Regions from separate parts of the Klebsiella variicola genome, predicted to be linked through region 1. Evidence: predicted binding sites of a transcription regulator. Region 1 holds the regulator's gene; each other region holds the start of a gene.
What was found. The regulator sigma-54, encoded in region 1, starts transcription at its own class of promoters, with help from an activator protein. The targets are predictions, from matches to a motif close to GTTGGCACANNTTTCGCTNT.
Positions count from the first base shown of each region.

Region 1 (10,039 bases):
TCGCAGCAAAAATGCCGAGCTGATTGAAAAGGTGAGAACCTCTTATGAAATTCAGAACAAACAAACTCAGCCTTAAGATTGCGCTCGCCGGCGCTTTACTGGCCGCCAGCCTGCCGGCCCTGGCCAAGACGGGAGATACCGATCAGCCGATCCATATCGAGTCCGATCAGCAGTCACTGGATATGCAGGGCAACGTCGTCACTTTCACCGGTAACGTGGTCGTCACCCAGGGGACGATCAAAATTAACGCTGATAAAGTGGTGGTCACCCGTCCGGGCAATGAGAAAGGTAAAGAGGTGATCGAAGGCTTCGGTAACCCGGCCACCTTCTACCAGATGCAGGATAACGGCAAGCCGGTAAAAGGCCGGGCGTCGAAAATGCGCTACGAGCTGCAGAATGATTACGTCGTGCTGACCGGCAATGCTTACCTTGAGCAGCTCGACAGCAATATCAAGGGCGATAAGATCACCTATCTGGTGAAAGAGCAAAAAATGCAGGCCTTCAGCGACAAAGGTCGACGCGTCACCACCGTTCTGGTGCCGTCTGAGCTGCAGGATAAAAGCGGCAATCAGCAAAAGAAGAGTAACTAATTCGTTATGGCAACCTTAACTGCGAAGAATCTCGCCAAAGCTTATAAAGGCCGCCGCGTGGTGGAAGATGTCAGTCTCACCGTTAACTCCGGAGAGATTGTCGGCTTGCTCGGCCCGAACGGCGCCGGTAAAACCACCACCTTCTACATGGTGGTCGGCATTGTGCCGCGCGACGCGGGCAATATTATTATCGATGACGAAGACATCAGTCTGCTACCGCTGCACGCGCGCGCGCGCCGGGGCATCGGCTATCTGCCGCAGGAAGCCTCTATTTTTCGTCGTCTGAGCGTCTATGACAACCTGATGGCGGTCCTGCAGATCCGTGACGATTTAACCAGCGAACAGCGGGAAGATCGCGCTAAAGAGCTGATGGAAGAGTTTCATATTGAGCACCTGCGCGACAGCCTCGGTCAGGCGCTCTCCGGTGGTGAACGCCGCCGTGTCGAAATCGCGCGCGCGCTGGCGGCGAACCCGAAATTTATCCTTCTGGATGAACCCTTTGCCGGTGTTGACCCCATCTCCGTTATCGATATCAAACGCATCATTGAGCACCTGCGCGACAGCGGCCTCGGCGTACTGATCACCGACCATAACGTCAGAGAGACCCTCGCCGTCTGCGAACGGGCGTATATTGTCAGTCAGGGACACCTTATTGCTCATGGTACGCCGCAGCAGATCCTCGAAGATGAGCAGGTTAAGCGCGTGTATCTTGGGGAAGACTTCAGACTCTGATAGGGTAGAGGTTACAGACGTTTTAGCCGGAGATATTTACCCTGAACATGAAGCAAGGTTTGCAATTAAGGCTTAGCCAACAGCTTGCCATGACGCCGCAACTGCAGCAGGCTATTCGTTTGCTGCAGTTGTCCACGTTAGAACTCCAGCAAGAGCTCCAGCAAGCGCTGGAAAGTAACCCATTGCTTGAGCAAACCGATCTTCACGACGAGGTAGAGGCGAAAGAAGTGGAGGACCGCGAGTCCCTCGATACCGTCGATGCGCTTGAGCAAAAAGAGATGCCGGACGAGCTCCCTCTCGATGCCAGCTGGGATGAAATCTATACCGCCGGTACGCCGTCAGGCAACGGCGTGGATTATCAGGACGACGAGCTGCCCGTCTATCAAGGCGAAACCACTCAGACGCTGCAGGATTATCTGATGTGGCAGGTCGAGCTGACGCCCTTCACCGACACCGACCGCGCCATTGCCACCTCCATCGTCGACGCCGTCGACGATACGGGCTATCTCACCATTCAGATTGAAGACATCGTCGACAGCATTGGCGATGACGAAATCGGCCTGGAAGAGGTGGAGGCCGTTCTGAAGCGCATCCAGCGTTTTGATCCGGTTGGCGTCGCGGCGAAAGATCTGCGCGACTGCCTGCTGATCCAGCTGTCGCAATTCGCTAAAGAGACGCCGTGGCTGGAAGAGGCCCGGTTGATTATCAGCGACCATCTCGATCTGCTGGCTAACCACGATTTCCGCACCCTGATGCGAGTAACGCGCCTGAAAGAAGAGGTGCTGAAAGAGGCGGTGAATCTGATCCAGTCGCTGGATCCCCGCCCTGGCCAGTCCATTCATACCAGTGAACCGGAATATGTCATTCCCGACGTACTGGTCCGCAAAGTCAGCGGCCGCTGGACCGTGGAGCTCAACGCCGACAGCATTCCCCGGCTGAAGATTAATCAGCAATATGCGGCAATGGGCAACAGCGCCCGCAATGACGCCGACGGCCAGTTCATTCGCAGCAATCTGCAGGAAGCCCGCTGGCTAATCAAAAGTCTCGAAAGCCGCAACGATACGCTGCTGCGCGTCAGCCGCTGCATCGTTGAACAGCAGCAGGCTTTTTTCGAACAGGGTGAAGAGTATATGAAGCCGATGGTGCTGGCCGATATCGCCCAGGCTGTCGAGATGCATGAATCCACCATTTCCCGTGTCACCACGCAAAAATATCTGCACAGTCCGCGCGGTATTTTTGAACTGAAGTATTTCTTCTCCAGCCATGTGAATACCGAAGGCGGCGGCGAAGCCTCGTCGACGGCCATTCGCGCGTTGGTGAAGAAGTTAATCGCCGCGGAAAACCCCGCGAAGCCGTTGAGCGACAGTAAGCTCACCTCCATGCTGTCCGAGCAGGGTATCATGGTCGCGCGCCGCACTGTCGCGAAGTACAGAGAGTCTTTATCCATTCCGCCGTCAAACCAGCGTAAACAACTGGTCTGACACAACCGATAAGGAAGACACTATGCAGCTCAACATTACAGGACACAACGTCGAGATCACCCCCGCGATGCGCGACTTCGTCACGGCGAAGTTCAGCAAACTGGAGCAATTTTTCGACCGGATCAATCAGGTCTATATTGTGTTAAAAGTAGAGAAAGTGACGCAAATTGCGGACGCGAATCTGCATGTCAACGGTGGCGAAATCCATGCCAGTGCGGAAGGGCAGGATATGTATGCAGCTGTCGATGGTCTTATCGACAAGCTGGCAAGGCAGTTAACGAAGCACAAAGATAAACTAAAACAACACTAATTGTCCGGGCCCCCCTGCGTCCGTCGTGGTTTAACATCGGCGGCGGGCGCGGGGGCGCTCAGGTGAAATTATGATGAACAACGATTCGGCTCTACAACTGAGCAACGTCCTGAACCAGGAATGTACCCGTAGCCAGGTTCACTGTCAGAGCAAGAAGCGTGCTCTGGAAATCATTAGCGAACTGGCCGCCAAACAGTTAAGTTTGCCGCCGCAGGTGGTGTTCGAAGCGATCCTCACCCGCGAAAAAATGGGCAGTACCGGGATTGGCAATGGTATCGCCATTCCTCACGGTAAACTGGAAGAGGATACGCTGCGCGCTGTCGGCGTTTTTGTCCAGCTGGAAACCCCCATCGCCTTCGACGCGATCGACAATCAGCCTGTCGACCTGCTGTTCGCGCTGCTGGTGCCAGCCGACCAGACAAAGACTCACCTGCATACGCTCTCCCTGGTGGCCAAACGGCTGGCGGACAAAGCGATTTGCCGTCGCCTGCGCGCGGCGCAGAGCGATGAAGAGTTGTATGAGATCATCACCGAAGCAGGAAGCAGCGATGACGCATAACGGCAGTCGCACCTTATCCTTTATCGTACTGAGGAGAAACGGTACATGGTACTGATGATCGTCAGCGGCCGCTCGGGCTCGGGGAAATCCGTCGCTCTGCGAGCGCTGGAAGATATGGGCTTTTACTGCGTGGATAACCTGCCGGTCGTGCTGCTGCCCGATCTGGCGCGGTCGCTGGCTGACCGCAATATCTCCGCGGCCGTCAGCATCGACGTGCGTAACATGCCGGAATCACCGGAAATCTTTGAACAGGCGATGCAGAACCTGCCGGAATGCTTTTCTCCGCAATTGCTGTTCCTTGATGCCGATCGTAATACCCTGATCCGCCGTTACAGCGATACTCGTCGCTTACACCCGCTCTCCAGCAAGAACCTGTCGCTCGAAAGCGCCATCGACGAAGAGAGCGACTTGCTGGAGCCACTGCGCTCCCGTGCGGATCTGATCGTCGATACGTCCGAAATGTCGGTGCATGAGCTGGCGGAAATGCTGCGTACTCGCTTGTTAGGCAAACGCGAGCGCGAACTGACGATGGTCTTCGAATCCTTCGGCTTCAAGCACGGTATTCCGATCGATGCTGATTACGTCTTTGACGTGCGCTTTCTGCCAAACCCGCACTGGGATCCGAAACTGCGTCCAATGACCGGTCTGGATAAACCGGTGGCCGCCTTCCTTGACCGGCACACTGAAGTGCACAACTTTATTTACCAGACCCGGAGCTATCTTGAGCTATGGTTACCGATGCTGGAGACCAACAATCGCAGCTATCTGACGGTGGCCATTGGCTGCACCGGCGGTAAACATCGTTCGGTTTATATTGCTGAACAACTGGCTGACTACTTCCGCTCCCGCGGCAAGAACGTACAGTCTCGTCATCGGACGCTGGAAAAACGTAAATCATGACCGTAAAGCAGACCGTTGAAATCACCAATAAGCTGGGCATGCACGCCCGCCCGGCGATGAAACTGTTTGAGCTGATGCAGAATTTCGATGCCGAAGTACTGCTGCGCAACGATGAAGGCACGGAGGCGGAAGCAAACAGCGTGATTGCCCTGCTGATGCTGGACTCCGCGAAAGGGCGGCAGATAGAGGTGGAAGCCAGCGGTCCGCAGGAAGTTGAGGCGCTCGCCGCGGTGATTGCTCTTTTTAATGCCGGATTTGATGAAGACTAAGCGTCACGCTTCCCGGCGACGGCCGACTGGCGACAGTGCCAGCCCCGGCGCCGGATTCACGCGCTAATACAGCTTATGCTCGCGCATAAACCCTTCCCCGCCCAGCTGTCGCATCTGGCGTAAGATCCAAGCCTGGCGGCTGCGCACATAGCCCGAAGGCGCGTCAGCGCGATAGCGGATCGGATTTGGCAGCACCGCGGCCAGCAGAGCCGCTTCCCCCGGCGTCAGCTGGCTGGCAGGCTTATGAAAATAGCGCTGCGCGGCCGCTTCCACACCAAATATCCCATCGCCAAACTCGGCAATATTCAGGTAGACGGTCAGGATCCGCTTTTTACTCCAGACGGTTTCTATACCGACCGTCAGCCCGGCTTCCAGCCCCTTACGCAACCAGCTGCGGCCATCCCATAAAAACAGGTTTTTCGCCGTCTGCTGCGACAGCGTTGACGCGCCGCGGATGCGGGTATCATGACGCTCATTGTGCGCCAGCGCTTTTTCTATCGCCGATACGTCGAACCCCCAATGTTCCGGGAACTTTTGATCTTCGGCGGCAATCACCGCCAGCCCCATCCACGGAGAGATCTCATCCATGCCGACCCAATCAGAGTGCGCCAGATAGTGGACATCTCCGGAGAGCCAGGCGCTCACCTGCCGCTCAAGCATCACCGCCGAAAACGGCACCGGCAGCACGCTAAACAGCGCGATCCCCCCGCCCCATAAGACGGCGGCGATCAGCAGCAGACGCAGCGCCAGTCGTTTTAGCAGCGCAAAGGGCGCAACGCGGAGCCTCATGCGCTCAGCGCCAGCACGCGGGCGACCAGCTTTTCGATCCCGGTGGCGGCTTGAGCAATATTCTCTGCCAGCATATACGCCGGGGTGGTGACCACTTTGTTCTCTTCATCCACCACGATGTCGTCGACCGGACAAGGCACGTGCTCCGCCCCCATCTCTTCGACCACATCGGCAGTATCGAGATCGGTCCCGATGGTTATGCGCAGCGGAAACGCAAAAATCTTCGGCAGCAGCGCCGGGGCAATGCACATGAAACCCAGCGGTTTGCCGGCCTGATGCATCGCCAGTGCCAGAGCCTGCAGATCGCGGTCCACCTGACATTCGCTGCCCTCGGCGGCGAAGCTGCTTAAATTTTTCGCCGCGCCGAAGCCGCCGGGGACGATCAGCGCGTCCAGCGTCTCCGCACGCGCCTGCGTCAGCGGTAAGATGTCGCCGCGGGCAATTCGCGCCGCTTCCACCAGCACATTGCGTTGCTCCGTCAGCGGTTCCCCCGTCAGATGGTTGATGACGTCGCGCTGCGGTTTATCGGGTGCAAAGCACACCGCCTGCGCGCCGTTGCGCGCGATCGCCAGCAGGGTAATCACCGCTTCATGAATTTCACTGCCGTCGTACACGCCGCAGCCGCTCAGTACCACACCAATTTTTTTCATCGCTTTCGCTCCTCCATGCAACTCGCTGAAACCAGTCAAAAATGTCGATTTACTCGCTATGCTTCACATATTTTACTGATTCATGTAACAAATTAGTTAAGCTTTGCTATCTTAATGAGCGAGCAATCCACTTCTCAGGTTGCGCCACGTAACAACATCACTCAAATAACACTGGCTCAACCACCAGTTCCCTGGTGTTGGCGCAGTATTCGCGCACCCCGGTCTGTCCGGGGTCATTTTTTCCCGGCCTTCGCCACCCACGCCTTCAGTACCGCCACGTCGTTTTGCCACTCAGATTTCATCTCTTCAACCCATTCAGCGACATTATCAGACCAGGCTGGCAGATCCGGCGTCTGGATCTGCTGCCCCAGCTGCTGGATGTGGCGCAGACCAATAGAACCCGCCGCCCCTTTGATCTTATGCCCCTCTTCGACAATCCCTTTTTGATCGCGGGCGGTGAGATTGGACTCGAGGACAGACATATAGCCCGGCATCATCTTCTCAAACACCGCGAGGCCATCGTTGATAAGCTTCGGTCCCACCAGTTCGATATATTGCTCCAGCATATCGGTATCCAGCACCGCGTCGGCTTTATGCAGATCGGCCGCCGGCGCTTCCTGCGCTTCCTCTTCCGGCGCATCCCAGAATTTCTTGATCATGGCCGTGAGCGCTGGCACCGACAACGGCTTGCTCAGCACATCGTCCATCCCGGCGTCGAGATACTCTTTCTTATTCTTCAGTACGTTGGCGGTCAGGGCCACCAGCGGCGGCAGCTCATCCGCGGCAAAGTTCTGTTTTAGCTGGCGAGAGATATCCAGCCCCGTCATATCCGGCAATTGAATATCCAGCAACACCAGGTCGTACTCGCCTGGCTCAAACATCTCCAGCGCGGCTTTCCCGGTCATGGCGACATCCACGCTGTTGCCCAGCTTTTCCAGCACCGAACGGGCCACAATGACGTTGAGCTCAATGTCTTCCACCAGCAGCACGTTAAGCGCGGGTAATGGCATGTCGTCTTCCGCCAACGTATCTTCCACTTCTTCCGCAATGGCAGGCGCATGGACGGTGAGCGTAAAGGTCGCCCCTTTACCCGGCTGGCTGGTTACGCTGATATCGCCGCCCATATTGCGCGCCAGGCGACGCGAGACGGCGAGACCAATGCCGGTTCCGGTGGCTGGTTTGCCGCCGTGGCTGTCTTTGACCTGGTAATACATGGCGAAAATTTTGTCCTGTTCCGCTTCAGGAATACCAATTCCGGAGTCTTCCACTTCGAAGTGCAGGATATCGCCTTCGTCATAGCGCACGCGGACATTCACCCCGCCGCCCTGGGGGGTAAACTTCACGGCGTTGCTGATAAGGTTCCACAGGATCTGGCGCAAACGCGTACCGTCGGTGATCACTTTATGCGGTAGCGGCAGGCTCGGCTCCAGCACAAAGCGCAGGCCCTTCTGCTGGGCCTGCAGACCGGAGAGGTTTTCAAGGTCGGCAAGGAAGCTGGTGAAGTCCACCGGCTGGTTATCGAGCTGTACCTTACGGCGCTCCATTTTATCCATGTCGATAATATCATTGAAGATATTCCCCAGCGTCACCGCCGAGACATGGATGGTTTTCAGGTATTTCTCCTGCTCGCTGGTCAGTTCGGTATCCAGCAAAATACGGCTCAGCCCGACGATCCCGTTTAGCGGGGTACGCAGCTCATGGCTGATGGTCGAGATAAAGGTAGTTTTATCCCGGCTGGCGCGCTCGAGGGCATCCTGATAGCGTTTTCGTTCGGTGATATCGCGCCCGAAGCCCATCAGGCCGCGACGCTTACCGACGCGATCGTAGTACGGGACCTTGCGGATTTCGAAGCACGCTTTGCGGCCATCGGGATAGTCCAGCCACTGCTCATAGGTCAGCGATACATTGTGGCGGAACACCTTCTCGTCGGTTTCCAGCACCTTTTCTGCGGCCTCTTCGCTATAGACGTCCTGCGGTTTGAGATGGATCAGCTGTTTCTCACTTTTGCCGGTCAACAGCTCCATCGCCCGGTTACAGCCTGAAAACTCCTTATCTTCATTGCGATAGAAGACCAGGTCCGGGGAAGCATCAAGGAAAGAGCGCAGAAAGGAGGATTGCTGTTCGAGTTGGATCTGCGTCTCTTCACGCTCTTTCATCTCGATCTTCAACTGCTCGAGAGTGGTCTCGCGCTCGGCTTCTGCTTTTTCACGTTCGCCTATCTCCTGATTCAACTGCGCGATGTTATCTTTCAGCTGCACGTTCAGCTTCAGATCGCGCTCGCGCATCTCCTCCAGCTTGTCCACCAGCCGCGAAAGACGCTGGCGAGATTCTTCGAGTTGCTCCACCACCACCGAGAGAAAGTAGACCGCCCAGGGGGTAATCAACAGACCAAAGAAGATAGAGCGGATAACGTCGATACTTTCTACCTGGCCATGCAGCACCATGGTGACCGCCATCTGTACCACAATGGCCAGCACCACCAGCGCAAGAGCCAACAGCATCGAAAAGCGGACCAGACCCAGCTTCATCATCAGGTCGACATAATACTGCGCCAGCATACGAATTTGCTTCATAGAGGATTCCTTCACGACAACTCCGCACAATAATACTCAATTCTGAGCAATGCGCTGTAAGTTGTGCAAAAAATGCGGGAAGGCGCTGATATGACGGCTGGTCGCCAAGGCGAACCAGCCGCTAAAAAGAGGCAAGGTCAGGAGAACGGTTAGCGCTTGCTTAACGCCTCCCAGAGCCCCTTCAGGTAGGTCACGCCGAGAGCGCGGTCGTACAAGCCATAGCCTGGCCGTCCGGTCTCTCCCCAGATAAAACGGCCATGATCCGGGCGAATATAGCCGTCGAACCCGTTGTCATACAGCGCTTGCATCACCTTGTACATATCCAGGGAACCGTACTCTGACGGATGGGCGCACTCGTAAAAATCTTTATCCCGTATCAGCTTAATATTGCGGACGTGGGCAAAGTGGATCCGTTTGCGCCGGGTAAACTCGGCCAGGATGGCGTACACATCGTTATCCGGATCTTCGGCAATCGAGCCGGTGCAGAGCGTGATGCCGTTGGCGGGCGAATCGACGGCCCGGCAGATCCAGTCCAGATCGTCGCGGTTTTTGACCACCCGCGGCAGGCCAAAAATGGAGTACGGCGGATCGTCCGGATGGATCGCCATTTTCACCCCGACCTCTTCACAGACCGGGATCACCGCCCGCAGAAAATAGACCAGGTTCTCCCGCAGCTTGTGGTCATCCACCGCGCTATATTTGGCAAACAGGGTCTGCACCTCCGCCAGCCTTTCTGGCTCCCAGCCCGGCAAGGCGAAGCCGTTTGAGTTCTCCAGTACCTCTTTCACTACGTCTTCCAGCCGTTTATCGATATCTTTCTTCTCAAAAGCCATCGTCAACGAACCATCCGGCAGGACGTAGTTCATATCCGTCTTCATCCAGTCAAAAACCGGCATGAAGTTATAACAGATAACTTTGACGCCGAAGCGGGCAAGGTGGCGAATGGTCTGCTGATAGTTGGCAATATAGCGGTCACGGGAAGGAAGGCCGATTTTAATGTCATCATGAATGTTGACGCTCTCTATCACCTCCATTTTCAGGCCCGCGGCATGGGCCTGGCTGACCAGACGCTCAATTTTATCGACTGGCCATACCTCACCCACCGCGACGTCATAGAGCGCGCCGACGACCCCCTCCACGCCGGGCACCTGTCGTATATGCTCTAATGAAACCTTGTCTTCCTCTG
Region 1 is NZ_CP010523.2:523,126-533,164, reverse strand. Features, by position in the region: gene lptC (LPS export ABC transporter periplasmic protein LptC) at 1-76, shown strand, start outside; gene lptA (lipopolysaccharide ABC transporter substrate-binding protein LptA) at 45-590, shown strand; gene lptB (LPS export ABC transporter ATP-binding protein) at 597-1,322, shown strand; gene rpoN (RNA polymerase factor sigma-54) at 1,370-2,803, shown strand; gene hpf (ribosome hibernation promoting factor) at 2,826-3,113, shown strand; gene ptsN (PTS IIA-like nitrogen regulatory protein PtsN) at 3,184-3,672, shown strand; gene rapZ (RNase adapter RapZ) at 3,718-4,572, shown strand; gene npr (PTS phosphocarrier protein NPr) at 4,569-4,841, shown strand; gene mtgA (monofunctional biosynthetic peptidoglycan transglycosylase) at 4,905-5,630, opposite strand; gene elbB (isoprenoid biosynthesis glyoxalase ElbB) at 5,627-6,280, opposite strand; gene arcB (aerobic respiration two-component sensor histidine kinase ArcB) at 6,514-8,853, opposite strand; gene uxuA (mannonate dehydratase) at 9,003-10,039, opposite strand, start outside.

Region 2 (10,039 bases), 600 kb from region 1:
CAGTACCGGACGCACGCATGTTGGTCAGTTTCTTACCGGTCAGGCAGTTTACCGTCAGGTCGTTAGAGCGACTGTGAATACCGATGATCTGGCCTTCGTAAACTTCAGCGCCGTGGCCGAGGAACAGCTTACCGCGATCCTGCAGACCGAACAGGGCGAACGCAACCGCTTTACCCTGACCGTTAGAGATCAGTACGCCGTTGTTACGCTGACCCACTTCGCCCGGACGAACGTCGTCGTAGTGGCTGAAGGTGGAGTACAGCAGACCGGTACCAGAAGTCATGGTCATGAACTCTGAACGGAAGCCGATCAGACCACGGCTTGGGATCACGTAGTCGAGACGTACGCGACCTTTACCGTCTGGATTCATGTTTTTCAGGTCGCCTTTACGCTCGCCCAGCGCCTGCATGACAGAACCCTGGTGCTGCTCTTCGACGTCCAGCGTCACGTTTTCGAACGGCTCTTGTTTACGGCCATCGATTTCGCGGAAGATAACTTTCGGACGGGAAACCGCCATCTCGAAACCTTCACGGCGCATGTTTTCAATCAGAACGGACAGGTGCAGTTCACCACGGCCGGAAACGCGGAACGCATCAGCGTCTTCGGTTTCTTCAACGCGCAGCGCCACGTTGTGCACCAGCTCTTTGTTCAGACGGTCCAGGATCTGGCGAGAGGTAACGAACTTACCTTCTTTACCGCAGAACGGCGAGGTGTTGACGTTGAAGAACATGGTTACGGTCGGCTCATCAACGGACAGTGCCGGCAGCGCTTCGACATTCTGCGGATCGCAGATGGTGTCGGAGATGTTCAGCTCGCCCAGACCGGTGATCGCGATGATGTCGCCAGCTTCGGCTACGTCACTCTCGATACGCTCCAGACCCAGGTGAGTCAGCACTTTACCGACTTTACCGTTACGGGTTTTGCCTTCGCTATCGATGATAGTGACCTGCTGGTTCGGCTTCACTTTACCGCGTTTGATGCGGCCGATACCGATGACGCCAACGTAGTTGTTGTAGTCCAGCTGGGAGATCTGCATCTGCAGCGGACCGTCAAGGTCAACGTCCGGCGCCGGCACGCGATCAACAATCGCCTGGTACAGCGGGGTCATGTCGTCAGCCATGTCTTCGTGGTCCAGGCCCGCGATACCGTTCAGCGCGGACGCGTAAACGATCGGGAAGTCCAGCTGTTCGTCGGTCGCATCAAGGTTAACGAACAGGTCGAAGACCTGATCGACAACCCAGTCCGGACGGGCGCCCGGGCGGTCAACTTTGTTGATGACCACGATCGGCTTCAGGCCGTGGGCAAAAGCTTTTTTGGTCACGAAGCGCGTTTGCGGCATCGGGCCATCAAAGGCATCGACCACCAGCAGCACAGAGTCAACCATGGACATAACACGCTCAACCTCACCTCCGAAGTCGGCGTGCCCTGGGGTATCAACGATGTTGATACGGTAATCATTCCATTTGATTGCGGTGTTTTTCGCGAGGATGGTAATCCCACGCTCTTTCTCCAAATCGTTGGAGTCCATCACACGTTCTTGTGCTTCAGTACGTGCGTCGAACGTACCGGATTGCTGTAGCAGCTTGTCAACCAGGGTAGTTTTACCATGGTCAACGTGCGCGATGATGGCGATATTACGCAGATTTTCGATCACAACTTTGCCTCAGGCATTAGAAATAGCGCGTTATTGTACACGTATTAAGCGAAGGACTGAACAGGATCACAAACATCCTCCGCAAACAAGTATTGCAGAGTTTCTTTGTGACCGCTTTCACGGAGCGATAAAAGGGCACCGTAACAAAAATTGCACCAAAATGGTGCTCAATGTTCACACTGAGGCACTACTTTGGTGCATTATCTCCATCATGGTGCAGTCCTTTTGCACTATGGTGCGCATGATACAGCGTTTTATAGGGCATTTAAAAGTTGGCACAGATTTCGCTTTATATTTTTTAAGGCAACAACGCCACTTTTAAGCAGTATGAAGTTTTCGTTACCACGACGACAATGACCAATCCGGGAGAGTTTAAGTATGTCCGCTGAACACGTTTTGACGATGCTGAACGAGCACGAAGTGAAGTTTGTCGATCTGCGCTTCACCGATACCAAAGGTAAAGAACAGCACGTCACGATTCCGTCTCATCAGGTAAATGCCGAATTCTTCGAAGAAGGCAAAATGTTTGATGGCTCCTCGATCGGTGGCTGGAAAGGTATCAACGAATCTGACATGGTCCTGATGCCGGACGCTTCCACCGCGGTCATTGACCCGTTCTACGAAGAACCGACCCTGATCATCCGCTGCGATATCCTCGAGCCAGGCACCCTGCAGGGCTATGACCGTGACCCGCGCTCCATCGCGAAACGCGCTGAAGAGTACCTGCGCGCCACCGGCATCGCTGACACCGTCCTGTTCGGGCCAGAACCAGAATTCTTCCTGTTCGACGACATCCGTTTTGGCGCCTCTATCTCCGGCTCCCATGTCGCGATCGATGACATCGAAGGTGCGTGGAACTCCTCCACCAAATACGAAGGCGGTAACAAAGGTCACCGTCCGGGCGTGAAAGGGGGTTACTTCCCGGTTCCGCCAGTAGACTCTTCTCAGGATATCCGTTCCACCATGTGTATGATCATGGAAGAGATGGGCCTGGTTGTTGAAGCTCACCACCACGAAGTGGCTACCGCAGGTCAGAACGAAGTGGCAACCCGCTTCAACACCATGACCAAAAAAGCGGACGAAATTCAGATTTACAAATACGTTGTTCACAACGTCGCTCACCGCTTCGGTAAAACCGCGACCTTTATGCCGAAACCAATGTTCGGCGATAACGGCTCCGGCATGCACTGCCATATGTCTCTGGCGAAAAACGGGACTAACCTGTTCTCCGGCGACAAATACGCAGGTCTGTCTGAGCAGGCGCTGTTCTACATCGGCGGCGTAATCAAACACGCTAAAGCTATCAACGCCCTGGCGAACCCGACCACCAACTCCTACAAGCGTCTGGTCCCGGGTTACGAAGCGCCGGTTATGCTGGCTTACTCTGCGCGTAACCGCTCTGCCTCCATCCGTATTCCGGTGGTGACCTCTCCGAAAGCGCGTCGTATCGAAGTGCGCTTCCCGGACCCGGCTGCCAACCCGTACCTGTGCTTTGCGGCGCTGCTGATGGCTGGCCTTGATGGTATCAAGAACAAAATCCATCCGGGCGAAGCAATGGACAAAAACCTGTATGACCTGCCGCCGGAAGAAGCGAAAGAGATCCCGCAGGTTGCAGGCTCTCTGGAAGAAGCCCTGCAGGCCCTGGATGCTGACCGCGAGTTCCTGACGGCTGGCGGCGTGTTCACCAATGACGCTATCGATGCTTACATCGCCCTGCGTCTGGAAGAGAACGACCGCGTACGCATGACTCCGCATCCGGTTGAGTTCGAACTGTACTACAGCGTCTAATTTTGCTGTAAATCCAGGGTATGTCGTGTTGTGGCGCGGGATGCCCGGGATATTTTGTTGCCGTGGAAACTTTCAGCCCATCTCAGGATGGGCTTTTTTCTCCACCAACACGCTGATCTCGCGAGCTTTTTACCGATAAAAAGCTATACTGCACTAAATTGGTGCACTCTTTTTCAGGAGACTGTCGAATGGCAACAGGCACACTGCCCGATGCTGGGCAGATCCTCAACTCTCTTATCAACAGTATCTTACTGGTCGATGATGACCTGGCGGTGCACTTTGCCAATCCTGCGGCGCAGCAGCTGCTGGCGCAAAGTTCACGCAAGCTGTTTGGCACCCCGTTACCTGAGCTGTTGAGCTATTTTTCGTTGAATATCGGGCTGATGCAGGAGAGCCTGCAGGCGGGCCAGGGGTTTACCGATAACGAAGTCACGCTGGTTATTGATGGCCGCTCGCACATCCTGTCGCTGACCGCCCAGCGGCTGCCGGAAGGCTTTATTCTGCTGGAAATGGCGCCGATGGATAACCAGCGCCGCCTGAGCCAGGAGCAGCTGCAGCACGCGCAGCAGGTCGCCGCCCGCGATCTGGTCCGCGGCCTGGCACATGAGATAAAAAATCCGTTAGGCGGCCTGCGCGGCGCGGCACAGCTGCTCAGCAAAGCCCTGCCCGACCCGGCGCTAACGGAATATACCAAAGTGATCATCGAGCAGGCTGACCGGCTGAGAAATCTGGTCGATCGCCTGCTTGGGCCACAGCATCCGGGCATGCACGTTACTGAAAGTATCCATAAAGTCGCCGAGCGGGTAGTGAAACTGGTCTCCATGGAGTTACCGGACAACGTGAAGTTAATCCGTGATTACGACCCCAGCCTACCAGAGCTGCCCCACGACCCGGATCAAATTGAACAGGTGTTGCTGAACATCGTCCGTAATGCGCTGCAGGCGCTGGGGCCGGAAGGGGGCGAAATTGTTCTCCGCACCCGCACCGCTTTCCAGCTGACGCTGCACGGGGTGCGTTATCGCCTCGCCGCACGTATTGACGTTGAAGATAATGGCCCGGGTATTCCGCCCCATCTCCAGGATACGCTGTTTTATCCGATGGTCAGCGGCCGCGAAGGCGGTACCGGCCTGGGCTTATCTATCGCCCGCAGCCTTATCGATCAGCACTCCGGCAAAATTGAATTCACCAGCTGGCCGGGTCATACCGAATTTTCGGTATACCTGCCTATTCGGAAGTAGAGGTGTTTATGCAACGAGGGATAGCCTGGATCGTTGATGACGATAGCTCCATCCGCTGGGTGCTTGAACGCGCGCTCACCGGAGCCGGCTTGAGCTGCACAACGTTCGAAAGCGGCAATGAGGTGCTAGATGCCCTCACCACCAAAACCCCGGATGTACTGCTGTCAGATATCCGTATGCCGGGAATGGATGGTCTGGCGCTGCTCAAACAGATTAAGCAGCGTCATCCAATGCTTCCGGTCATCATAATGACCGCACATTCCGATCTGGACGCCGCGGTCAGCGCTTATCAGCAAGGCGCGTTTGATTATCTGCCCAAACCTTTTGATATTGATGAAGCCGTCGCCCTGGTCGACCGGGCGATAAGCCACTACCAGGAGCAGCAACAGCCGCGAAATGCGCCAATAAGCAGCCCAACTGCCGACATCATCGGCGAAGCGCCGGCAATGCAGGATGTCTTTCGCATTATTGGCCGTTTGTCGCGATCATCCATCAGCGTGCTGATTAATGGCGAATCCGGTACCGGTAAAGAGCTCGTCGCTCACGCCCTGCATCGTCATAGTCCACGTTCAAAAGCGCCGTTTATCGCACTGAATATGGCGGCAATACCCAAAGACCTGATTGAGTCCGAGCTGTTCGGGCATGAAAAAGGGGCCTTTACCGGCGCCAATACCGTCCGCCAGGGACGCTTCGAACAGGCTGACGGCGGCACGCTATTCCTGGATGAAATTGGCGATATGCCGCTTGATGTCCAGACTCGTCTGCTGCGCGTGCTGGCGGATGGCCAGTTTTATCGCGTGGGCGGTTACGCGCCGGTGAAGGTCGATGTGCGGATCATCGCCGCCACCCACCAGAACCTGGAACAGCGCGTGCAGGAGGGGAAATTCCGTGAAGATTTGTTCCACCGCCTGAACGTGATCCGGGTACATTTACCGCCGCTGCGCGAGCGCCGGGAAGATATTCCACGCCTGGCCCGCCATTTTCTGCAGATAGCCGCCCGCGAGCTCGGTGTTGAAGCCAAACAGCTGCATCCGGAAACGGAGACAGCGCTGACACGCCTGGCGTGGCCTGGCAACGTCCGTCAGCTGGAAAACACCTGTCGCTGGCTCACCGTCATGGCCGCCGGCCAGGAGGTACTGACGCAGGATCTGCCGAGCGAACTGTTTGAGACCACGGTTCCGGACAGCCCGACGCAGATGCAGCCCGACAGCTGGGCGACGCTGCTGGGTCAGTGGGCCGATCGGGCGTTGCGATCCGGTCATCAAAACCTGCTCTCAGAAGCGCAACCCGAAATGGAGCGCACGCTGCTGACGACCGCCCTGCGCCATACCCAGGGGCACAAGCAGGAGGCTGCGCGTCTGCTGGGATGGGGTCGTAATACCCTGACGCGTAAGCTAAAAGAGCTGGGAATGGAGTAGTGATTAACGGCATGATGAAAATTAGCCGTTCAGCGCAAAGTGCTGCTATTTTGTACTTTACTGTTCCGATGAGTTGAGTATGATCGTGCCCGGCATTAGGGGAGAGCATCATGTTTGAATCACTGGTGAGTATGATATCGAGCGGCGCCGCAGCCAGTCACACGCCACAAACGGCAGTCGCTGCCGTGCTGTGCGCTGCGCTGGTCGGGCTGTTCAGCTAATGGTTCCCCTCTCCTGCGGCCGCGGGAGAGGGGAAAACATTAAATGACCCGGGAGAACTGTTGCATCCGAGCTTTTTGCCGTAGATAGGCATCAAAGCACATGCAGATATTGCGGATCAGCAGTCGGCCTTTCGCCGTCACCTGAATGGCCTTATCATCCACAGCCACCAGCCCGTCATGCGCCAGCGGCGCCAGCAGCTTCAGGTCTTCGGCAAAATAAGACTGAAAATCCACATCCCACTGCGCCTCTACAGCCTCAATATCCAGACGGAAATTACAGATCAACGCCTTAATCACGTCGCGACGTAAACAGTCATCGCGGGTTAACGCGATCCCGCGCCATAGAGCGTCCCCTTGCTCTGCCACCTGCTGGTAGTACAGCTTCAGCTCTTTTTGGTTCTGGGCGTAGCTGTCACCAATCATGCTGATCGCGGACACGCCCATCCCCAGCAGATCGGTATCCCCCTGGGTGGTGTAACCCTGGAAATTGCGGTGCAGTATGCCATGACGTTGCGCGACCGCTAATTCATCGTCTGGGCGAGCAAAGTGGTCCATGCCGATAAACTGATAGCCTGCCGCCGTCAGCGAGCCGATGGTCTCCTGGAGGATCTCCAGCTTCTGTTCAGCGGTGGGCAGATCGGCATCTTTAATTTTGCGCTGTGCGGCAAAGAGCGTGGGCAGATGCGCATAGTTAAACACGCTCAGGCGGTCAGGATTGAGCTCGGCGACCTTTTGCAGGGTAAAGGCGAAGCTCTCCGGCGTTTGCTTCGGCAGGCCGTAGATGAGGTCGATATTGGTCGAGGTAAAACCAATCTCCCGCGCATGGTGGAGCAAATCAAAGATGAACGCTTCGTCCTGCTCACGGTTAACCAGGCGCTGAACCTCTTTATTGAAGTCCTGCACGCCCATACTCAGGCGGTTGAACCCCTCGGTGCGTAAATGATCGAGGACATCCAGCTCGATCTCACGTGGATCGACCTCAATGGAGATCTCGGCTTCCGCGCTGAAATGGAAGTGGCTGCGCAACAGATCCATCAGGCGACTGATTTGCGCCTTATTGAGATAGGTTGGCGTACCGCCACCCCAGTGCAGTTGCTTAACCTGGCGACTGGCAAACAGCGGCGCGCGGTGGATGATCTCCTGTTCAAGGACATCGAGATATTGATCGGCCTTATGCTGCTGACGGGTAACTATCTTATTGCAGCCGCAGAAATAACACAGCTTATGGCAAAACGGGATATGCACGTACAGCGACAGGGGACGCTGTGGGTAACGGGCCACAGCGGCATCGAATTCCGCCGCGCCAAATTGCGGTGAAAACTCCAGCGCGGTGGGATACGAGGTATAGCGCGGCCCGGAATAGTTATATTTCTGGATCAGGGCCAGATCCCAGTCGATTATCTGCTCAGACATGCTCACTCCTTCCGATGGTGCCGCCGACGGGTACGCCGTCCCGGCCCCACCGCACCGCGGGTCATGAGCCGGTTGCGCAGCCATTTCTGACGCCGCGACAACCGTCGTAGTTTAACGAATAACCACAGCAGATAACATATAACCAGAAGGGTTATAAGCAGTACCGGGAATCCGATGGGATGCAAATGTTAGTTTCCACCCTTCAGCAGACGCATCATATCTTCCTGACGCTCTTCCTCTTCTTCATCTTCGTCATCGTAAGAGAGGCCGAGCTGCTGCATCAGCTCATCAATGCGATCCAGTTTGGCGTCCACCCAGCTCTGCTCTTCAGCATTCAGGGTGCCCCCCTCTTCCAGACGTTCCAGCAGCGCGTCCAGGCGCTCATCATTCTCCAGCAACTCCAGCTCAGCCTGCGGTGAAAGCATAGGTTTCTCGCTCTTTGGTTTATGCTGCTTGGGGGCTGGGGTGCTGCTTTCGCTCACGCCCAGCGGGATCGGTTTTTTACTGCCGACGCGCGGGTCTTGCGTCTGGCTCTGTTTTTTGCCCGCTGAAGCCGCATCGCCGCCGTTCGCGCGACTGCCTGCCGCGTGGCCACGATGTTTCTTCTGCCGTTTGCGATCGCGAGCTTCCTGATTTAACTCTTCACGCGACTTGCGGCCGGATTTGCCACGGGTGGCGGATGTCGGTTTTTTCATGGTGTGTAATCTTCAGACAGTATTATTCAGTATAGAATTGAGGCGGAATCTAGCAGAAAGCAAGCAAAGAAAAAAGGCGACAGATTACTCTGTCGCCTTTTTCCTCACTGACCACCCTTAACGGGCTTCTTCTTTCCCTGTTCGCTAACGACTTACCCTGTCTTTCCCTTAGCGTCCAACGGTCCCTGTTTCTTCCTTTTCCCTTTGAAACGTCTCCAAGACGCGCGTCATCCTGACTATCCTGTGGTCTTCGCCTCCTGGCGCTTCCTGACCCCTCGTCCTGAGTCTTAATCCTTTCAGCATCCCCGCCGTTGTGTATTACTTTACCCTGTTGACAAAAATCGACAACCAGCCAGGCCGTTAAAAAAACATTTTCAGATTTCTCTATTTTTATAACTTGTTTTTTTTCAGTTAATTACATCTGTATCGTCTTATTTTTCTCAGGTATGTCCTATACGAAGAATAGTCAATGTCTCACAAACCATATGGTTTTTACTTACAGGAACGGCGTGCGGTAAAAACAGCCTTTTTCTGCTGTTCAGGTATAATCCCTGCCATAGCCTGTTTTAACGGAGACGACCGTCTTGACCAACTGGAATTATCAACTGACGCACTTTGTCACTAGCGCGCCAGATATCCGCCATCTTCCTGCCGATACCGGCATTGAAGTGGCGTTCGCCGGCCGCTCCAACGCGGGAAAATCCAGCGCGCTAAATACGCTGACCAACCAGAAGAGCCTGGCGCGTACCTCCAAGACTCCTGGACGTACGCAGCTGATTAACCTGTTCGAAGTCGCCGAGGGCAAACGCCTGGTTGACCTGCCCGGCTATGGTTATGCGCAAGTACCTGAAGAGATGAAGATCAAGTGGCAGCGCGCGCTGGGAGAGTACCTGGAAAAACGTCTGTGCCTGAAGGGCCTGGTGGTGCTAATGGATATTCGCCACCCGCTTAAAGATCTCGATCAGCAAATGATCGAGTGGGCGGTAGAAAGCGATATTCAGGTGCTGGTGCTGTTGACCAAAGCCGATAAGCTCGCCAGCGGCGCGCGTAAAGCGCAAGTGAATATGGTGCGTGAAGCGGTACTGGCCTTCAATGGCGATATTCAGGTTGAACCTTTCTCTTCGCTGAAAAAATCTGGCGTGGATAAGCTGCGACAGAAGCTGGATAGCTGGTTTAAAGAAATCCCGCCGCAAGAAGCCGTTGAAGACGCCGAGTAACCCCCGCTTTTTCCGGATAACGGCGCGTAGCGCCCTATCCGGACGTTCATATTACGCGCTTTTAACTGCATCAAACTTTTCTTTCGCGCAATAAAAAACGCCCCGGTCATAAATGACCGGGGCGGCTAAAATATTCAGCCAAATCCGATTACGTGAAGTAAAAGGTCTGAAAGATAGAACATCTTACCTCTGTACCCTACGCGATTAACTCTACTCTTCTTTCGCTCACGGATAAAGCATTTTTTGTAGTTTTTTTTCACTATTTACATAGCAAATTCAAATGATCCTCACAAAACGCTATAAGTTATGTTGCTTACTTACAGAAAATCGCTTTGCGCTTTGTATACTTAGTGCGCTTGATCCCAGTTTTCGCCACTACCGACTTCCACCAGCAG
Region 2 is NZ_CP010523.2:5,448,212-5,458,250, forward strand. Features, by position in the region: gene typA (ribosome-dependent GTPase TypA) at 1-1,654, opposite strand, end outside; gene glnA (glutamate--ammonia ligase) at 2,033-3,442, shown strand; gene glnL (nitrogen regulation protein NR(II)) at 3,631-4,680, shown strand; gene glnG (nitrogen regulation protein NR(I)) at 4,689-6,098, shown strand; gene SP68_RS28010 (YshB family small membrane protein) at 6,209-6,319, shown strand; gene hemN (oxygen-independent coproporphyrinogen III oxidase) at 6,359-7,732, opposite strand; gene yihI (Der GTPase-activating protein YihI) at 7,921-8,427, opposite strand; gene yihA (ribosome biogenesis GTP-binding protein YihA/YsxC) at 9,012-9,644, shown strand; gene spfP (small protein SpfP) at 9,779-9,826, opposite strand; gene polA (DNA polymerase I) at 9,992-10,039, opposite strand, start outside.
Region 2: a site for sigma-54 is predicted at 1,926-1,945, ahead of glnA (glutamate--ammonia ligase). Genes of this name have one in related genera too.

Region 3 (10,039 bases), 590 kb from region 1:
ATGCCGACGATGATTTCCGGCGGCACGCCATAAACCTGATAAGCGCGGTTCAGCGCATCCTGATACTGGTTCCAGAACACCACGCCGTTCTGCACATTATCCGGGGTAATAAACTGTTTCTTGTAGCGCAGCCAGGCGCCGGTCGGCCCGGTCGGCGGCAGGCCAGTCGGCGCCTGACGATCCATCAGCCGCAGGACGTAATCCAGGCGCTTAGCCTGCGACAGGATCTCCTGCAACTGCTGTCTGTCGAAGCCGTGCTTCGCCACCATCTTATCGATGAACTGCGCCGCCGCCGGATTGTTGGCGAAGTCGCCGCCCATCTGCATCACGTTATGCTGCGGTTCCAGCAAAAAGCCGCCGGTTCCACTCGCCATCTCCGTTTCCGCGGGGGTCTTGGGTTTGCTGCTGCAGGCAGCGAGGAGCACACAAAGGGGAAGTAAAGCCAGATAGCGACGCTTCAACATGGGAATTCCGTTTAACAAATTCAGCAAGGGATAATTATGGTAAAGCATGCGACGACCAACAAGAAAGCGACAATCCGTTTGTAGACAAAATAGTCCTTCATCGCCCCTTCCCTACATACTGCCATGCGCCTCATCGTTTCATCCTCTTGCCTTCAAACTTTCAAAATAAAATATTTATCTTTCATTTTGCGATCTATTTAACACTTTAAAACCTTTCAAAATGATTAAAATCAGCCTGCAGTTAGCAAGAAAAATAACACGCTGAAGGAGAGAACAATGATTGACGTCGTTACCCACGGCGCGGAGTGGTTTATCGGCCTGTTTCAGAAAGGCGGCGAGGTATTTACCGGCATGGTGACCGGGATCCTCCCCTTACTGATCAGCCTGCTGGTGATCATGAACGCGCTGATCAACTTTATCGGCCAGCAGCGGATCGAAAAACTGGCGCAGCGCTGCGCCGGAAATCCGATCTCCCGCTATCTGCTGTTGCCCTGCATCGGCACCTTCGTTTTTTGTAACCCAATGACCTTAAGTCTCGGCCGCTTTATGCCAGAGAAGTACAAGCCCAGCTATTACGCGGCGGCGTCCTATAGCTGCCACTCGATGAACGGTCTCTTTCCACATATCAACCCCGGCGAGCTGTTTGTTTATCTCGGCATCGCCAACGGCCTCACCACGCTTGGCCTGCCGCTTGGTCCCCTGGCGGTGAGCTATCTGCTGGTTGGCCTGGTGACCAACTTCTTCCGCGGCTGGGTCACCGACCTGACCACCTCTATTTTCGAGAAAAAAATGGCGATTCAGCTTGCCCGGAAAGTGCATCTGTCAGGAGCGACATCATGACCCGCATTCGTATTGAGAAAGGCACCGGCGGCTGGGGCGGCCCCCTTGAACTCGACGTCGTCGAGGGCAAAAAGATCGTCTATATCACCGCCGGCACCCGCCCGGCGATCGTTGACCGCATCGCCAGCCTGACCGGCTGGCAGGCGGTGGACGGTTTTAAAGAGGGCGAACCGGCGGAAAGCGACATCGGCGTGGCGATTATCGACTGTGGGGGTACCCTGCGCTGCGGGCTCTATCCCAAGCGCCGTATCCCTACGGTGAATATCCATGCCACTGGCAAATCGGGGCCGCTGGCGCAGTATATCGTCGAGGATATTTACGTCTCCGGGGTGAAAGAAGAGAACATCAAACTGCTGGAAGATAGCGGCGAGACGGCAGCGCAACCACTCCCTGCCGCGGGCCGCGATTATGACGCCAGCAAAAAGATCACCGAACAGAGCGACGGCCTGCTGGCGAAGGTCGGGATGGGGATGGGATCGGTGGTGGCGGTACTGTTCCAGGCCGGACGCGACACCATCGACACGGTGCTGAAAACCATTCTGCCGTTTATGGCCTTCGTCTCGGCGCTGATCGGCATCATCATGGCCTCCGGCATCGGCGACTGGATTGCCCACGGCCTGGCGCCGCTTGCCAGCCATCCGCTGGGGCTGGTGACCCTGGCGCTGATCTGCTCCTTCCCGCTGCTGTCGCCGTTTCTCGGCCCCGGCGCCGTTATCGCCCAGGTCATCGGCGTGCTGATCGGCGTCCAGATCGGCCTTGGCAACATTCCACCGCACCTCGCCCTGCCCGCGCTGTTTGCCATTAACGCCCAGGCCGCCTGCGATTTTATCCCGGTAGGCCTGTCGCTGGCCGAAGCCCGTCAGGATACCGTGCGCGTCGGCGTGCCGTCGGTGCTGGTCAGCCGCTTCCTCACCGGCGCGCCAACCGTGCTGATCGCGTGGTTCGTTTCCGGATTTATTTACCAGTAAGAGGTTCCTGAAGATGACCGTCATTTACCACACCACCATTACCCGCATCGGCGCCTGCGCGACGATGGCGCTGGAAGAGCAGATGCTGATCACCTTCCGCGAGGGCGCCCCGGCGGATATCGAAGAGTATTGCTTTATTCACAACCACGGCGAGCTTGCCGGCCCCCTGACGCCGGGCGCAGAGCTGCAGCTCGGCGACAGGCGTTATCCGGTGACCGCCGTCGGCGAGGTCGCCGAACAAAACCTGCGCGAGCTGGGCCACATCACCCTGCGCTTCGACGGCCATCGTGAAGCGGAGTTTCCCGGAACCGTTCACGTCGCCGGCCCGGTGCCGGATGCTATCGCGACCGGCTGCGTACTGAAATTTGTTGCTTAGAAGGAGAGAAAGATGAATCAGGTTGCTGTTGTCATTGGTGGCGGACAAACCTTAGGAGAGTTTCTGTGCCGCGGTCTGGCCGCCGAGGGGTACCGCGTGGCGGTGGTCGATATTCAAAGTGAAAAAGCCAGCCGCGTCGCCCAGGAGATCAACGCTGAATATGGCGAAGGCACGGCATACGGCTTCGGCGCCGACGCCACCAGCGAAGCCAGCGTCACTGCCCTGGCTCACGGGGTGGATGAGATTTTCACGCGCGTCGATCTGCTGGTGTACAGCGCCGGGATTGCCAAAGCGGCGTTTATTAGCGACTTCGCGCTGGGGGATTTCGACCGCTCGCTGCAGGTGAACCTGGTGGGCTATTTCCTCTGCGCCCGCGAGTTCTCGCGGCTGATGATCCGCGATGGCATTAAAGGTCGCATCATTCAGATCAACTCGAAGTCCGGCAAAGTGGGCAGTAAGCACAACTCCGGCTACAGCGCGGCGAAGTTCGGCGGCGTCGGGCTGACCCAGTCGCTGGCGCTGGATCTGGCGGAGTACGGTATTACCGTCCATTCGCTGATGCTCGGCAATCTGTTGAAATCGCCGATGTTCCAGTCGCTGCTGCCGCAGTATGCCACCAAGCTCGGCATTGATGAGAGCGAAGTCGAGCAGTACTACATCGATAAGGTGCCGTTGAAACGCGGCTGCGATTACCAGGATGTGCTGAACGTGTTGATGTTTTACGCCAGCCCGCAGGCGTCGTACTGCACCGGGCAGTCAATTAACGTTACCGGCGGCCAGGTGATGTTTTAAAAGGTTCCCGGATGGCGCTGCGCTTATCCGGGCTACAAAAATGTCGGTCGGGTCAGGCGCTAGCCGCCACCCGACAAAAAACGGTACCCGGGTTTTACCCGGTACCCCACCTTCAGGAGACATTATGGTTACCACATTAATCACCGTCGCCGCTATCGCCTGGCTGACTCAGCTGGCTTTCGGCGGCTGGCAAATTCGCCGCTTCAATCGCGCTTTTGATAGCCTTTGCCAGCAGGGCCGCGTTGGCGTCGGCCGTTCCTCCGGGCGCTTTAAACCACGCGCGATTGTCGCTATCGCCGTCGATGAAAACGATCGTATTTGCGATACGCTGTTGATGAAGGGTCTCACCGTCTTCGCCAGCCCGCAAAAAATCCCCACGCTTAGCGGTAAACATCTCAAGGAATTGCAGCCTGATGTGATCTTTCCCAATGATCCGCTCTGTCAGAATGCACTATCATTAGCGCTTAATCCGAAACATGCATAATTTCGTTGTGAAAGTTAATATCTTGCGAAATTATCACTTCGAAACTTAAACGCAGGATACAACGCCTATGAAACCACGTCAGCGCCAGGCAGCCATTCTCGAGCACCTGCAATCGCAGGGCAAGTGCTCGGTCGAAGAGCTGGCGCAACACTTCGACACCACCGGCACCACTATCCGCAAGGATCTGGTGATTCTGGAGAATGCCGGGACCGTCATCCGCACCTACGGCGGCGTAGTGTTGAATAAAGACGAGGCCGACCCGCCTATCGACCACAAGACGCTGATCAACACCCACAAGAAAGCGCAGATTGCCGAGGCCGCCGTGCGCTACATCCACGATGGCGATTCAATCATCCTCGACGCCGGCAGCACCGTGCTGCAGATGGTGCCGCTGCTGAGCCGCTTCAATAACATCACGGTGATGACCAACAGCCTGCATATCGTCAACGCCCTTTCCGAGTTCGATAACGAGCAGACCATCCTGATGCCGGGCGGCACCTTCCGTAAAAAATCGGCTTCATTCCACGGCCAGCTGGCGGAAAACGCCTTCGAACAATTCAGCTTCGACAAGCTGTTTATGGGTACCGACGGCATTGATCTGGTGGCGGGCGTCACCACCTTTAACGAGGTCTATACCGTCAGTAAGGCGATGTGTAACGCCGCCCGCGAAGTGATCCTGATGGCCGACTCATCCAAGTTTGGCCGTAAAAGTCCCAACATTGTCTGCGGCCTTGAACGCGTGGATAAATTGATTACCGATGCCGAGATTGACCCTGAATTCCAGCGGGCGCTGGAAGCCAAAGGTATTGAAGTCATTATTACTGGAGAACATCATGAGTAACTTTTTGTTAGAGGCCGGACGCCAGACCCTGATGCTTGAGCTGCAGGAGGCGAGCCGCCTGCCGGAACGCCTGGGCGACGACTTCATCCGCGCGGCGGAAACCATCATCCACTGCGAGGGCAAACTGATTGTCTCCGGTATCGGTAAATCCGGCCACATCGGTAAAAAGCTGGCGGCAACCTTCGCCAGCACCGGCACCCCGGCCTTTTTCGTCCATCCGGCAGAAGCCCTGCACGGCGATCTCGGTATGCTCGATAGCCGCGACGTGATGCTGTTTATCTCCTACTCCGGTAGCGCAAAAGAGCTGGATCTCATCGTGCCGCGGCTGGAAGAGAAATCCATTCCGCTGCTGGCGATGACCGGCAAATCCACCTCGCCGCTGGCGCTGGCGGCGAAAGCGGTGCTGGATATCGCCGTGGAGCGCGAAGCCTGTCCGATGCATCTGGCGCCGACCTCCAGCACCGTTAACACCCTGATGCTGGGCGACGCGCTGGCGATGGCGGTGATGCAGGCGCGCGGTTTCAATGAAGAAGATTTCGCCCGTTCCCACCCGGCGGGCGCCCTCGGCGCGCGTCTGCTGAATAAGGTGCATCACCTGATGCGCCGCGACGAAGAAGTGCCGCGGGTCGATGCCGGGGCCAACGTCATGGACGCCATGCTTGAACTCAGCCGAACCGGGCTCGGCCTGGTGGCGGTCTGCGATGAAACCAACCGCGTGCAGGGCGTTTTCACCGACGGCGACCTGCGCCGCTGGCTGGTTGCTGGCGGTACGCTCAACGATAGCGTCACTCGGGCGATGACCCGCAACGGCGTAACGCTGCAGGCGGAAAGCCGCGCGGTGGAAGCCAAAGAGCGGCTGATGAAACACAAAATCAGCGCCGCGCCGGTGGTGGATGAAAACGGCCAACTGGTCGGCGCCATCAACCTGCAGAATTTTTACCAGGCAGGGATCCTTTAAGCCCCAGACGTTTCGCCAGCCGATGCAGGTTGGCGACGTCCAGCTCCAGCGCACGGGCGGTCGCCGCCCAGTTGCGCTGGTTCGCCTCCAGCGCGCGGCTAATCGCTTCCCGCTGAAAAGAGTCGGTCGCCTCGCGTAGATTGACGTTTCCCGTCGCCGGCACCGCTGCCGCCGTCTCAGTCGGCAACATCGGCGCGGCCACCGCAAACTGGAAATGCTGCGGCTCCAGCACCACTTCATCGCCGGCCTGGGTGGCCCGCGCCAGCACCACCGCCCGGTGAATAGCATGCTCCAGTTCGCGCACGTTGCCCGGCCAGGACCACTGCTGCAGCCTGTTTCGCGCCGCTTCGCTGAGTATCACCCGCGCCAGCCCCATCCGCAGGCGGCACTGCTCACAGAAATAGCCCGCCAGCAGCACCACATCGCTGTCCCGCTCGCGTAGCGCCGGAACCGACAGCGGGAAGATGCTCAGGCGATGGTACAGGTCGGCGCGAAAGCGCCCTTCCACCACCTCCTGGCGCAGATCGCGGTTCGTCGCCGCCAGCACCCGCACATCGACCCGCAGACTGCGGTCATCGCCGACGCGCTGAATATCGCCATACTGCAGCACGCGCAGCAGCTTCGCCTGCAACGCCAGCGACAGTTCGCCAATTTCATCAAGGAACAGGGTGCCGTTATCAGCCATCTCAAATTTACCGCTGCGGTTGCTGATAGCCCCGGTAAACGCCCCTTTCACATGGCCAAACAGCTCGCTCTCCGCCACGCTTTCCGGCAGCGCCGCGCAGTTGAGATAGACCAGCGGGTTAGCCGCCCGCGGAGAGCCCTGATGCACCGCCTTCGCCACCAGCTCTTTCCCGGTGCCGGTTTCGCCGCTGATCAGTACGTTTAGGTCCGAGGCGGCGACGATATCGATCTCTTTTTTCAGCTGCAGCATGGGCGCTGACAGGCCGATAATCTCCTGACGCTCAGGCTGCGCGTCATTCACCGGTTGCACCGGCAACACGTTTTGCGCCTCAAGGCGGGCAATAAGCAGCGCGTTATTCAATGCCCCGGCCACCAGCGCGGCAATCAGCCGCAGCTCTTCATCGCTGAAGCTATCGAAACGGTCAGCATCCATGCCGTCAAGAGTCAGCGCGCCAATCAGCGTCTGCCCGGCAAACAGCGGCAGGCCAACGCAGGCGTGAACCTTCAGGCTCTCATGACCGGGGATCAGCCCGTCATAGGGGTCGGGCAAATCGCTATCCGCCGGGAAGCGCACCACATCCCCGGCACGCGCAATCGCCTCAAGCCGCGGGTGTCCTTCCAGGGCAAAGCGCCGACCAAGCACATCCTGCGCCAGGCCATCGATCGCCAGCGGCACAAACTGATGCGCCTCATAGCGCAGCAGCGCCGAGGCATCGCAGCCGAGGATCTGCCGCAGGGTAGTAATCAGGCGCGAAAAGCGGTCGGTGTGACCAATATCGCTTTGTAAATCAATGGCGATTCTCGCCAGCTCGTCGACGGAAAAACTCATTGCCGCTCCATTGTCATTTTGACAACACGCATTGTCATATCGACTATTTTAGCCATTGTCATTTTGACAGCAATCAAAATCAGAAAAAATTAAAAATAGCTAATTATCAATGAATTAAAAAGTTGGCATGCAACTTGATATAAGCCAGTCAACTGAGTTTAAACACACTGTATTGATTGAGGTTGCTATGTCTATTGCGGTTAAAAATAACATTCTTTGGGTTGGCCAACGTGACTGGGAAGTGCGTGATTTCCACGGCACCGAATATAAAACGCTGCGCGGCAGCAGCTACAACAGCTATCTCATCCGCGAAGAGAAAAACGTGCTGATTGATACCGTCGATCATAAATTCAGCCGCGAGTTCGTGCAGAACCTGCGCAGCGAAATCGATCTCGCCGACCTCGACTACATCGTCATTAACCACGCCGAAGAGGACCATGCCGGCGCGCTGACCGAACTGATGATGCAGATCCCGGATACGCCGATCTACTGCACCGCCAACGCCATCGACTCGATCAACGGCCACCATCATCATCCTGAGTGGAACTTCCACGTGGTGAAAACCGGCGATACTCTCGATATCGGTAATGGTAAACAGCTGATCTTCGTGGAAACGCCGATGCTGCACTGGCCCGACAGCATGATGACCTACCTGACCGGCGACGCGGTGCTGTTCAGCAACGACGCCTTCGGCCAGCACTACTGCGACGAACACCTGTTCAACGATGAAGTGGACCAGATTGAACTGTACGAACAGTGCCAACGCTACTACGCCAACATCCTGACGCCCTTCAGCCGCCTGGTGACGCCGAAAATTACTGAAATCCTCGGCTTCAACCTGCCGGTGGAGATGATTGCCACCTCCCACGGCGTGGTCTGGCGCGATAACCCGACGCAAATCGTCGAGAAATACCTCGAGTGGGCGGCGGATTATCAGGAAGATCGCATCACGATTTTCTACGACACCATGTCCAACAACACCCGTATGATGGCGGACGCCATTGCCCAGGGGATCACCGAAGTTGACCCGCGGGTGGCGGTAAAAATCTTCAACGTCGCCCGCAGCGACAAAAACGACATTCTCACCAACGTTTTCCGCTCGAAAGGTGTGCTGGTGGGCACCTCCACCATGAACAACGTGATGATGCCGAAAATCGCCGGGCTGGTGGAAGAGATGACCGGGCTGCGTTTTCGCAATAAACGCGCCAGCGCCTTTGGCTCACACGGCTGGAGCGGCGGCGCGGTAGACCGCTTGTCCACCCGCCTGCAGGATGCCGGCTTTGAGATGTCACTGAGCCTGAAAGCCAAATGGCGCCCGGATATCGACGCACTGGAACTGTGCCGCCAACACGGTCGTGACATCGCCCGCCAGTGGGCCCTCTCTCCGCTGCCGGTTGCTGAAGCAGCGACAACGCCGGAACAACAGGACTGTGCCTGTGCCGCCGCCGCGGCCGCTGACCTCGGTCCCATGATGCAGTGCAGCGTGTGCCAGTGGGTCTATGACCCGGCGAAAGGCGAACCTAACCAGGATGTCCAGCCGGGTACGCCGTGGAGTGAAGTGCCGGACAATTTCCTCTGCCCTGAGTGTTCTCTTGGCAAAGATGTCTTTGACGTACTGGCGACGGAGGCAAAATGAGTGATGGCATCGTCATCATCGGCTCGGGCTTCGCGGCCCGACAGCTGGTGAAAAATATCCGTAAGCAGGATACGCAAATCCCGCTGACCTTAATCGCCGCCGATAGCATGGATGAATACAACAAACCCGACCTCAGCCATGTCATCAGCCGCGGGCAGAAGGCCGACGATCTGACCCTGCAAAGCGCCGGCGAGTTCGCCGAGCAGTATAATCTGCGTCTGTTTCCCCATACCTGGGTGAGCGATATCGACGCCGAAAACCGGTTAGTGAAGAGCCAGGATAACCAGTGGCGCTACGACAAACTGGTACTGGCCACCGGGGCGACGCCGTTTATCCCGCCGGTACCGGGACGCGAGCTGATGCTGACGCTGAACAGCCAGCGCGAATACGGCGCGGCGCAGAGCCAGCTGCACGACGCCAGGCGGGTGCTGATCGTCGGCGGCGGCCTGATTGGCTGCGAACTGGCGATGGATTTCTGCCGCGCCGGTAAAGCGGTAACGGTAGTCGATAACTCAGCCAGCGTGCTGGCGGCGCTGATGCCGCCGGAGGCCAGCAGCCGCCTGCAGCATCGGCTTACCGAGATGGGCGTACATCTGATGCTGAAAACGCAGCTCGAAGGGCTGGAACACACCGCCGACGGCATCCGCGTCAGCCTCGATCGCCAGCGCGCGATAACCGTCGATGCGGTGGTGGCCGCCGCCGGCCTGCGCCCGGAAACGTCGCTGGCGCGCCACGCTGGATTGCAGATTAACCGCGGCGTGGTGGTCAATAACCAGCTGCAAACCAGCGACCCGGCGATTTACGCCCTCGGCGACTGCGCGGAAATCAACGGTACGGTACTGCCGTTCCTGCAGCCGATTTTACTCAGCGCCATGTGCCTGAGTAAAAACCTTCTGGCGCAGACGGGCGAGCTCACATTGCCGCCAATGCTGGTGAAAGTGAAAACCCCGGATCTGCCGCTGCATCTGGCCGGCGACACCCGCCGCGACGATCTGACGTGGAATATCGTGGCCGCCAAAGAGGGGCTGGTGGCGAAAGGCCTGGATGCAGAGAATCAACTGCGTGCCTTTGTGGTCAGCGAAGACAAGATGAAAGAAGCCTTTGCGCTGCTCAAGCAACTGGTGAGTTGATTACCGTCCAGGCAGCCCTGTTTTGCCGGGTGGCGCT
Region 3 is NZ_CP010523.2:1,116,118-1,126,156, reverse strand. Features, by position in the region: gene mltB (lytic murein transglycosylase B) at 1-464, opposite strand, end outside; gene srlA (PTS glucitol/sorbitol transporter subunit IIC) at 741-1,304, shown strand; gene srlE (PTS glucitol/sorbitol transporter subunit IIB) at 1,301-2,272, shown strand; gene srlB (PTS glucitol/sorbitol transporter subunit IIA) at 2,286-2,648, shown strand; gene srlD (sorbitol-6-phosphate dehydrogenase) at 2,661-3,440, shown strand; gene gutM (transcriptional regulator GutM) at 3,565-3,924, shown strand; gene srlR (glucitol operon DNA-binding transcriptional repressor SrlR) at 3,992-4,765, shown strand; gene gutQ (arabinose-5-phosphate isomerase GutQ) at 4,758-5,723, shown strand; gene norR (nitric oxide reductase transcriptional regulator NorR) at 5,686-7,236, opposite strand; gene norV (anaerobic nitric oxide reductase flavorubredoxin) at 7,424-8,872, shown strand; gene norW (NADH:flavorubredoxin reductase NorW) at 8,869-10,002, shown strand.
Region 3: a site for sigma-54 is predicted at 7,358-7,377, ahead of norV (anaerobic nitric oxide reductase flavorubredoxin). Genes of this name have one in related genera too.